Regions from separate parts of the Acerihabitans sp. genome, predicted to be linked through region 1. Evidence: predicted binding sites of a transcription regulator. Region 1 holds the regulator's gene; each other region holds the start of a gene.
What was found. Region 1 encodes Fur, which represses iron uptake genes when iron is present. Its sites were predicted from a motif close to ATAATAATGAGAACNACTATCAA; they were not measured.
Positions count from the first base shown of each region.

Region 2: a site for Fur is predicted at 1,209-1,231, ahead of fepD (Fe(3+)-siderophore ABC transporter permease). Genes of this name have one in related genera too.
Region 3: a site for Fur is predicted at 1,400-1,422, ahead of fhuE (ferric-rhodotorulic acid/ferric-coprogen receptor FhuE). Genes of this name have one in related genera too.

Region 1 is NZ_DASWOM010000030.1:15,108-18,367, reverse strand. It holds gene ybfE (LexA regulated protein) at 75-374, shown strand; gene fldA (flavodoxin FldA) at 551-1,066, shown strand; gene fur (ferric iron uptake transcriptional regulator) at 1,418-1,888, shown strand; gene alsR (transcriptional repressor AlsR) at 2,452-3,260, shown strand, end outside.
Region 2 is NZ_DASWOM010000111.1:63,113-66,372, reverse strand. It holds gene entS (enterobactin transporter EntS) at 1-1,120, opposite strand, end outside; gene fepD (Fe(3+)-siderophore ABC transporter permease) at 1,254-2,243, shown strand; gene fepG (iron-enterobactin ABC transporter permease) at 2,243-3,241, shown strand; gene VGC33_RS18765 (ATP-binding cassette domain-containing protein) at 3,238-3,260, shown strand, end outside.
Region 3 is NZ_DASWOM010000093.1:58,383-61,642, reverse strand. It holds gene fhuE (ferric-rhodotorulic acid/ferric-coprogen receptor FhuE) at 1-1,275, opposite strand, end outside; gene VGC33_RS16145 (LysR family transcriptional regulator) at 1,561-2,544, opposite strand; gene argH (argininosuccinate lyase) at 2,705-3,260, shown strand, end outside.

The DNA of each region.
Region 1 (3,260 bases):
CGGCGGCGCGGGTTATCGCGTCGCCGGCCGGCGTCAGCCCGCCTGCTTTTTGATGCACAATCCCTTCATGACCTATGGCAAAAGAACAAACGGACCGCACCACCCTGGATTTATTTATTGATGAGCGACGTCCGGGAAGACCAAAGACCAACCCCTTGTCCCGCGATGAGCAGTTGCGCATCAACAAGCGCAACCAGTTGCGCCGGGATAAAAAGCGCGGCCTGCGCCGGGTGGAGCTGAAAATTAATGCCGACGCGGTGGACGCGCTCAATGAGCTGGCCTACCGGCAAAACCTGTCGCGCAGCGAGCTGATTGAACTTATTTTATTGGCCGAGCTGGAGCGGCAGCAAGGAGCGGACGGTCAGCGGGGATAGCGCCGCCGGCGCGGAAAGACGCGATGGCGTGGGCCGCCACAGGCCGCGTACCGGGCAAATTTGCGACAAAACCCGGCTGGCGAGTTTCTCCCCGGTTGAGGGTCTGCTATGATTGCCGCAGAAGATGACTGATTGTTATAGAACACATCCATAATATTTAAGAGGTTTTCAAACTCATGGCGACTGTAGGCATTTTTTTTGGCAGTGACACCGGCAATACCGAAAATATTGCCAAAATGATTCAGAAGCAACTGGGTGCGGATGTTGCCGAAGTTCATGACATTGCCAAAAGCAGTAAAGAAGACCTGGCGCGGTTCGACACCCTGCTGCTCGGCATCCCGACCTGGTATTACGGCGAGGCGCAATGTGATTGGGATGATTTTTTCCCGACCCTGGAAGAAATTGATTTCTCAGGGAAAAAAGTCGCGTTGTTTGGTTGTGGCGATCAGGAGGATTATGCCGAGTATTTTTGCGACGCCATGGGCACCATCCGCGATATCATCGAACCCAACGGCGCCACCCTGGTCGGTCACTGGCCTACCGCCGGCTATCATTTCGAAGCCTCCAAAGGGCTGGCGGACGACCAGCACTTCATCGGCCTGGCCATTGACGAAGACCGCCAGCCCGAGCTGACCAATGAACGCGTGGACGGCTGGGTACGGCAAATCAGCGCGGAACTGCAGCTCGGCTGAAGCCACGCGGCATTTTTGCCGTTATGGGCAATGCCCGGCAAGGGAGTCGGAAGCCGTCGCGTCCCCGGGGCGGCATTCCCGACCTTGCTGATAACTAAATCCTTTCGAATTAATAGATACAAGTTTTTAACTTTTATCCACAACGCGGTACAATAGCGCAGCGGTTCCACCCTTTTTAGCAAATGTTGCAGAATTCGCTTCGCAAAACGGGCTATAGTTGTTAACAACGCGCCGCTTTCATTTTGGACAGGCAGTCCTATAATGAGACGGCGTCACATTTTTCGGGCCGACCGATGTTATAGGCTAAGCTAGCCTACAATCAGATTATCAAAGTAACAGGACTAAACCCGCATGACTGACAATAATATTGCATTGAAGAAGGCCGGCCTGAAAGTCACCCTTCCCAGACTGAAGATTCTGGAAGTGTTGCAAGATCCGGAATGCCATCACGTCAGTGCGGAAGATTTGTACAAAAAGCTGATAGATATGGGTGAGGAAATTGGCCTGGCCACGGTATACCGTGTGCTAAACCAGTTTGACGATGCCGGTATCGTCACCCGCCATAACTTTGAGGGCGGCAAATCGGTTTTTGAACTGACGCAACAGTATCATCATGACCACCTGATTTGCCTGGATTGCGGCAAGGTCATCGAATTCCGCGATGAGTTCATTGAAGCGCGCCAGCGTGACATCGCCAAAAGACACAATATCAAGCTGACCAATCATAGTTTATATCTTTACGGACATTGTGAAACCGGCAATTGCCGTGAAGACGAAACGCTGCACGACCACGCCGATATGCTCAACGGCGTAAAGGAATAACCGCGGCGTTACAGGTTCTCTTAAAGCGGCTGCTGTCCACGCCGCTTTCTCATCATGCCCAAGCTTTCAATACCATCCGATAAACCCCCGCCCCATCCATCACCGGTTTCCTCGGTTCACCGGGCATGGCTTTGCCCAGCGTCACCAATCCGCCCATCGCCCGGCCGCCCTTTTCGCATCCTTACTTCACAGAATATAAAAATTAATAAAGCCAATGTTCACACCTTTTGCCGCCGCGGACCACCATACGAGGTAATTGATTGAAATACAGTCCTTTTATTCACTGTTATTTTTAGCAAAAAAATTGAGTGGCAAATCAGACCCTCCCCCCTATCTAACATCCATAAAGCTGAACAAAAAAGATCAGTCTACCTATCTTATTGTTTAACATAAGTATTATGCAGCGCCACCGTCGCAATACTGGTCTGGTTCCTTGGCGCGCCGATATTTTACAGAAAACATTAATTTATAAATTTATATAAAACGTGAAGTTCGCTGCAGATTTTAAACTTTCGCCATGGTGATATAGTGACAGGCAATGTTAATCACCCGAGAAAGACCCGATGAATGATTCAGACCTGCAAAACGATATGCCGCACGGTATCGGCATTGCCCCTTATATTCGTATCAAACAGGAAGGCATGACCGAAAACGAAAGCCGCATCGTGGAATGGTTTTTATCCCCCGGCAACCTGACCGACGTATCGGGTATCAAGGATGTGGCCCTGAGCCTTGGCCTGTCGGAGGCCATGATTGTCAAGGTATCGAAAATTTTGGGCTTCAGCGGTTTTCGGCAGCTGCGCAGCGCCATCGTCGAATATTTCGATCATGCCGATCATGATATCACCGCCGAGCTTTCTCCTACCGACAGTCCGGAAGATGTGGTCAATAAAGTGTTTAACCTGACCGTGCGCACCATTGTCGAAGGCCAGGCGATTGTCGACGCCAACGTGATCCAGCAGGCGGCCCAATGTTTTTTTGCCGCCAACCAGCGCGAGCTGTACGGCGTCGGCGGTTCCAACTCCATCTGTGCGGACGTGCAGCATAAATTCCTGAAAATCGGCCTGCGTTGCAATGCCTACCTGGACGCCCACTTGATGATGATGTCGGCCTCGCTGTTGCAACCGGGCGACGTGGCGCTGGTGGTGTCGCATTCGGGCCGTACCAGCGATCTTAAGCGGGTGGTGTCGATTGCCAAGGATAATGGGGCAAAAATTATTTGCATAACCCATAGCAGCAATTCTCCCATTGCCCAGTTGGCGGATTTTAATATTTGCTCACCCGCGCCGGAAACCCCGTTATTAGGCAGGAACGCCTCGGCCCGTATTTTGCAACTTACCCTGCTTGATGCTTTTTTTGTTTCGGTGGCGCG
Region 2 (3,260 bases), on a different contig from region 1:
TCAGGGTGCCCAACGCGCCCAACGCCAGCGCGCCCAGCGCGTCGCCGCTGACGGTCTGCGCGGTCCACAAGCCGTTGACGCGGCCCAGCAAAGCGTCCGGCGTCAGGTGTTGTATCAGCGCATATTGCAGCAGCGAATTAATGGCGCTGAAGTAGCCAAATCCCGCCAAACACAGCAATGCCAACGGGTAATACGGCATCAGGCCGAGCATCGCGGCGGTAATAAATGCCGCAATGGCGGTGGTAAGCAGCATCAGTCCCGGTCGCGGCGTGGCGGCGAGCCGGCCGCTGGTAAACGCGCCTATCGCCGCGCCCAGCGGCACCGCCGCATACATCAGCCCCAGCCGGGCGGCATTGATATGCCAGCTTGCCGCCAGCGCTGGATAAATCACCCGCACCGCGCTCGTCATGGTCAGCAGGGCGCCGACAAGCGCCACCAAACCGATGGTTTTATGCCCGGACAGATAGGCCAGGCCTCCCGCCAGCGCGCGCAGCGGATGCTCATTGGGCTGGCACGGCGGCGCCAGCCTGGGCAGGCGCAGCAGCGGCAGCAGTGTCAACAGCGTGCCGAACGCCGCCAGCCCGTAGTTCCAGGCGACGCCGCCGGCGGCGATAACCAGCCCGGCCAACGCCGGTGATAAAATAGCGCCGAAACGTACGGTCAGCATGCTGATGGCGCCCGCCTGCATGACGTTTTCACGCCCGACCAGCGCCGGCGTGGCGGCCAGCAGCGCCGTCACCCCCACCGCGCCAAAAAAACCATCCCATACCGCCAGCAGGTAAATCGTCCACAGCGACGGTACCGGCAGCAGCGCGTTAACGCACAGGCCGATAAACCCCACCCCGCAGGTTGCGCGGGCAAACAGGATAAGCCCGCGCCGCTCGCGGCGATCCGCCATGACCCCGCCGGCCAGCAGGCCGGTAAACATGCCGCCGCCCGCCAGCGTCACCGCCAGTCCCACCTGGAAGGTGGATCCGGTCATGGCCTGTATTTGCACCGGCACCGCCACCGCCAGCATGCCGAGCGCCAGCATGGATAAAAAACGCGCCAGGAATACCGCCCGAAACGCGGGATGGGTTTTCAACAGGCTGATATCGAGCATAAAAGAGGGTTTTTGCATGAGGTGTTCACTACCCGGGGGAAATCGCCGCCATGGGACGCTGCTTTAAGGGAGGCGGTCATGCTATCATAAGTTATTGCGAGTAATAACGATAATAAATATCATTATCATACAATTTCTGTTCTGGTACTTTATGCGCCATTTTTACGGATTGCTTTTAACGGGTGTGCTGTTGGCGCTATTGATGGCGGCCAGTTTGTTTATCGGCGCCAAAACCATTCCCGCCAGCCAGGTCGTGCCCGCGCTGTCCGGCGCCTGCCGTAGCCCGGATTGCGTTATTATCCTGCAAAGCCGCCTGCCGCGCATGCTGGCCGGGCTGCTGGCGGGCGCCGCCCTTGGGCTGTCCGGCGTCCTGATGCAAACGCTGACGCGCAACCCGCTGGCCGACCCCGGTATTCTCGGCGTCAACGCCGGCGCCGGATTCGCCGTGGTGTTGGGCATTACGTTTTTTGGCGCCGCCTCCATCGATCATTATCTCTGGTATGCCTTTGCCGGCGCGCTGGCCGCCGCCCTGCTGGTGGCGTTAATCGGCGCGGTGGGCGGCGGGCGGCTGAACCCTATTCGCTTGACCCTGGCGGGCGTGGCCCTGGCGGCGGTGCTTGATGGCATGACTTCCGGCATTTCATTGCTTAACCCCCTGGTTTACGACCAGCTGCGCTTCTGGCAGGCCGGGTCGCTGGATATCCGCAGCATGGCGGCGGTCAAAGCGGTTATCTGGCCCATCGTCCTGGGAACCGCGCTGACGCTTGGGCTGTCGCGGGCGCTGAATACGCTGAGCATGGGCGGCGAACTGGCCACCGCGCTGGGATCCCGGGTGGGACTGACCCAGTTGTTGGGGCTGGCGGCCATTACCCTGTTATGCGGGGCGGCCACGGCGCTGGCGGGGCCGATTGCGTTTGTCGGGCTGATGATGCCGCATATCGCGCGCCGGCTGGCCGGTCCGGATCACCGCTGGCTGCTGCCGTGGACGCTGGTGCTGACGCCGATGCTGTTGCTGGGCAGCGATATGGTCGGCCGGGTGATTGTTCCGGGCGAACTGCGCGTATCGGTGATAACCGCCCTGCTCGGCGCGCCGGTGCTGATTGCGCTGGTGCGCCGCCACCGCATGTTAAGCCGCTTATGATGGCGAACCGGCAATCCCGGACCAGGGTGTCGATAACCGCCGCCCTATTGCTGCTGGCCTGTCTTGGGCTGGCGATTTACGGCCTCGGGGCCGGGTCGCTGCCGCTCTCGGCCCAACAGGTGGTGGAGGCCCTGCGCGGCGCGGCGGCGCACAATGTTCAGGTTATCGTCACGCAATGGCGGCTGCCGAGAGTGGCGATGGCGTTACTGCTCGGCGCGGCGATGGGCGCCAGCGGCGCGGTTTTTCAATCGATAATGCGCAACCCGCTCGGCAGTCCGGATGTGATGGGGTTTAATACCGGCGCGTACAGCGCTGTGCTTATCGCCATTGTGCTGTTCAACGGCAGCGGCGCGGGCATCACCGGCGCGGCGCTCGCCGGCGGTCTGCTGACCGCCGGCGTGGTCTACCTGCTGGCCTGGCGCAACGGCATCCAAACCTTCAGGCTTATCATCGTCGGCATTGCCGTGCGCGCCCTGCTGGTATCGCTTAACACCTGGCTGGTGATCAGCGCCTCGCTGGAATCCGCCCTGACCGCCGGCCTGTGGAGCGCCGGATCGCTTAACGGCATGTCCTGGGCGAAATGCCTGCCCGCGGCGGTGCCGATTGCCCTGGCTTTGGCCCTGGCCCTGGCCATGTCGCGGCGCATGCGCCTGCTGGAAATGGGCGACGACGCCGCCTGCGCGCTCGGCGTGCCGGTGGAAAAGTCGCGCCTGGGTTTGATGCTGGCGGGCGTGGTCCTGACCGCCGCCGCCACGGCCGCCGCCGGGCCCATTTCGTTTATCGCCCTGGTGGCGCCGCAGATTTCACGCCGCCTGGCGGGCGGCCAAACCCTGCTGATCCCCCTGGCGGCCATGACCGGCGGGCTGCTGCTGCTGGCGGCCGACCTGGTCGCCCAGCGTTTGTTTACGCCTTACCAGCTTCCCGTCGGGGTGGTGACCGTCAGTATCGGCGGCATCTATTTAATCGGTTTATTGATCCGGGAGTCGCGTAAAAGATGAACGCTGTTGATTGGTCGTC
Region 3 (3,260 bases), on a different contig from region 1:
ATTGCCGATATCGGACTCGGTGATGGTGGCCTGGGAATTGAAAAAATGATTGTTCTGTTTGCTGTAGCTGGCGCCGGCCACCAGTTCATGCTGCCGGCCCAGCAGCTCAAAGGGGCCCGTGGCATAGGTATCGACGGAATCCAGCTTGCGTTTGCCCTTGTTCCAGCCGCCGTAGGCGGAAATGCCCTGGCCGGTGTCCTTATCCGGGAAACCGTCGGCATACATCAGCTTGGAATCGAAATCGGTTTCGGCATGGGTGCCGTTTACCCGCAGTTGCCAGCCGTTATCAAAGCGCTGGGTTAAATCGGCAAACACTTTTTTCGACTCATGATTGGAGTAGCTCCAGTCAGGCGCCGGATTGAAGCTGCGGTCGAAGTGAGTGCGGCTGCCGTCGCTGTACCAGGTCGGCAACCCGCCCCAGGTGGGGTTCGACGTGTCGCTTTCCTGATAGTCGTATCCCAGGGATAAGGTCGTGGACTCGGTCAGATCGGCGTCGATTACGCCATAAATAAACTTTTTGCGGTTATGATAGCGATCGAGCCAGGTATCATTATCCTGGTAACCGGCAATAACGCGCCCACGCACATTGCCGGAGTCCGTTAGCGGCGCGGACAGGTCCGCCACCATGCGCTGCTTGTCCCAGGTACCGTAAGTGCCTGAAACAGTGCCCTGGAATTCACGGCTATCGGCGTGTTTACGCACCATATTGACGGCGGCGGAGGGATTGCCCGAGCCGGTCAACAGCCCCGTTGCGCCGCGCACCACCTCGATACGATCGTAAATGGCGGTATCCGAACCCGAGTCGCCGAAGTTCCAGACATCGCTGAGGGTGGTGGGAATATCATCATAAAGAAAATTGTTGATGAAAAACCCGCGGGAATAGTATGTCGAACGATCGGAGTCAATGTTATTGGCGTTAATACCCGTGGTATTGGTCAGGGCTTCGCCTACGGTTTGCAGGTCCTGATCCTGCATGCGCTGCTTGCTGATGATGCTGACGGACTGGGGGATATCACGCGGCACCAAGAGCATTTTTGTCCCGGCCCTGGTGACCGGCACACTATAATCCTGCCGGTCGGTGCCGGCTTCGCCGTTTGCCTGGGCATCGACCACCATGGTTTCGTCAGACGATTTTTTGCCGGCGGGCGGCGCGGCCAGCGCCAGATTGAAAGATGAGGTCACCAAGACGGCGATAAGGGATAAGGCAAATACACCGCCCGATGGATTTTCCCTGCGCCCATTGGCGGTTTTTATTACCCCTGGCACTGACTGCATTATCGTTCTCCATAAGATTGTTATTATCACATCGATTCAGTCAGTTAAATGAACTGTTCCCGGTTCGCCACGGCTTTTGCCCAGACTGTTTTATTGGATGTCACGATGTGAACAAAAAAAGATAATGAGAATACTACTCATTAGCTTTACATGTGTAAATAAATTTAACGGTTGTAATATTAACGGGAGGATTCTGTAAGCATTGGTCGCAAGCAGGGCTGCTCGCCGGCGGTGGGACCGGGGATGGGCTGCCCCGGGGTGGTGCAACGCCATGGGACGGGCGCGCTATTTTGCCCCGGAATGATCCGCCGGGACGACGGCGGTATTCTTAAGCGCGTCACGGAATAATTTCACCACGGAATTTAACGCCGCGCCTCGTTTAACCACCAGATTAAACGGCGTGGTCACGTGGATACTTTCCGGCTTGAGCGCTTTTATTTTTCCTTCATGCACATAACGGCTGATATAATGCGCGGGCAGAAATCCGACATAATTACCGGTGAGGATAAGCATGGTAACCGCTTCGACCTGTACCGCCACGGCGTTTGAAGGGGAAAATTGCAGTGCGGGATTTTGATGGCCATGATTGGTGTAAAAATGCCTGATCAGGCTGGCGCCGGCAATACGCTCGTTGGTTAAGGCTTCGGGCGCAATGGAAAAAAGCTCGTGCTGACTGGAGCAGCAGAGATGCGCTATTTCATTATATAAAAAGAAATAATCAAAATCGGGTTTTTCCTGATAGACGGGTATTATTCCACAGGTGAAACGCCCGTCGATAACGCCGCGCTCGATTTCCTCGAGCTGTGTGGCATGGAGGCGTACGCTGACCTTGGGCGCCTGGCGGTGTATCTCGCTTAGCGCCCCGACCACCGGCGATTGCGCGTCGGTGATGGTATTATCGATAATGCCGATATTTAATTCGCCGAATATTTCATGGCGGGCATGATTTAAGGTGTCGCGAAACTGATTTATCGATGAAAACAAATCAAGGCACGCCAGATAAGCCACCTTGCCATGCTCGGTCAGATAAAAACCCTCGCGCCCACGGGTACAGAGTTTCATGCCGAAACGGATCTCAAGATCGGATATCTGTTTACTTATCGCCGCCAGGCCGATATTCAATTCATTGCAAGCCGCGGTAAACCCTCCGGCCTCAACTACCGTTTTGAACACCCGCAAAAGCTTTAAATCCGCAACGCCAATATTCTGCTGATTAATATCACTCTTGACCGGTGACGTGTTTCCAAATTTGGAAAGTGGACTTTCCATAATAACTATTTACCCCCACGCCCTCGTTCTCCATTATCAATTTAACCGCCTTATTTATCTTATTTCGCCATTATCGGCGGATGTTGATAATCCTTCCCGTCCTGGCCATCTACCAGGGAATCGAAAGATTGCAACATCCATGCCATGAAAGGAGCATGCCATGTCACATCCGGTGGAACGTCTGTGGGGGGCGCGGTTTAAAAGCGGGCCCGCCGCCGCGCTTAGCGCGCTGTCGCGCAGTCCCGACGCCTATTTTGCCCTCACCGCCTACGACCTGGAAGGCTGCCGCGCCCATGCCTACGAACTCCAGCGCGCCGGTCTGCTCGACGCGCGGGAAACCGCCCTGATGGTGGCGGCCATCGCGCAATTGGCCGAGGACCATCGACTAGGACGTATCCAGCCCAGCGCCGATGATGAGGATGTGCATACCTTTATTGAACGCATGCTGACCGAGCGGCTGGGCGAACTGGGCGGCAAGCTGCGCGCCGGCCGTTCGCGCAATGACCAGACCGCCAACGATTTGCGGCTTTACCTGCGCGACAACGTCCGCAAAATCGTCCGCGACCTGCTGGATGTGCAAACGGCGCTGGTGAAACAGGCGGAACAGCATATCGGCAGCATCGCTCCCGGCTTTACCCATCTGCAGCAGGCCCAGCCCATCGTATTCGGCCACCAGCTCATGGCCCATGCCCAGTCTTTCGCCCGCGATGTCGAGC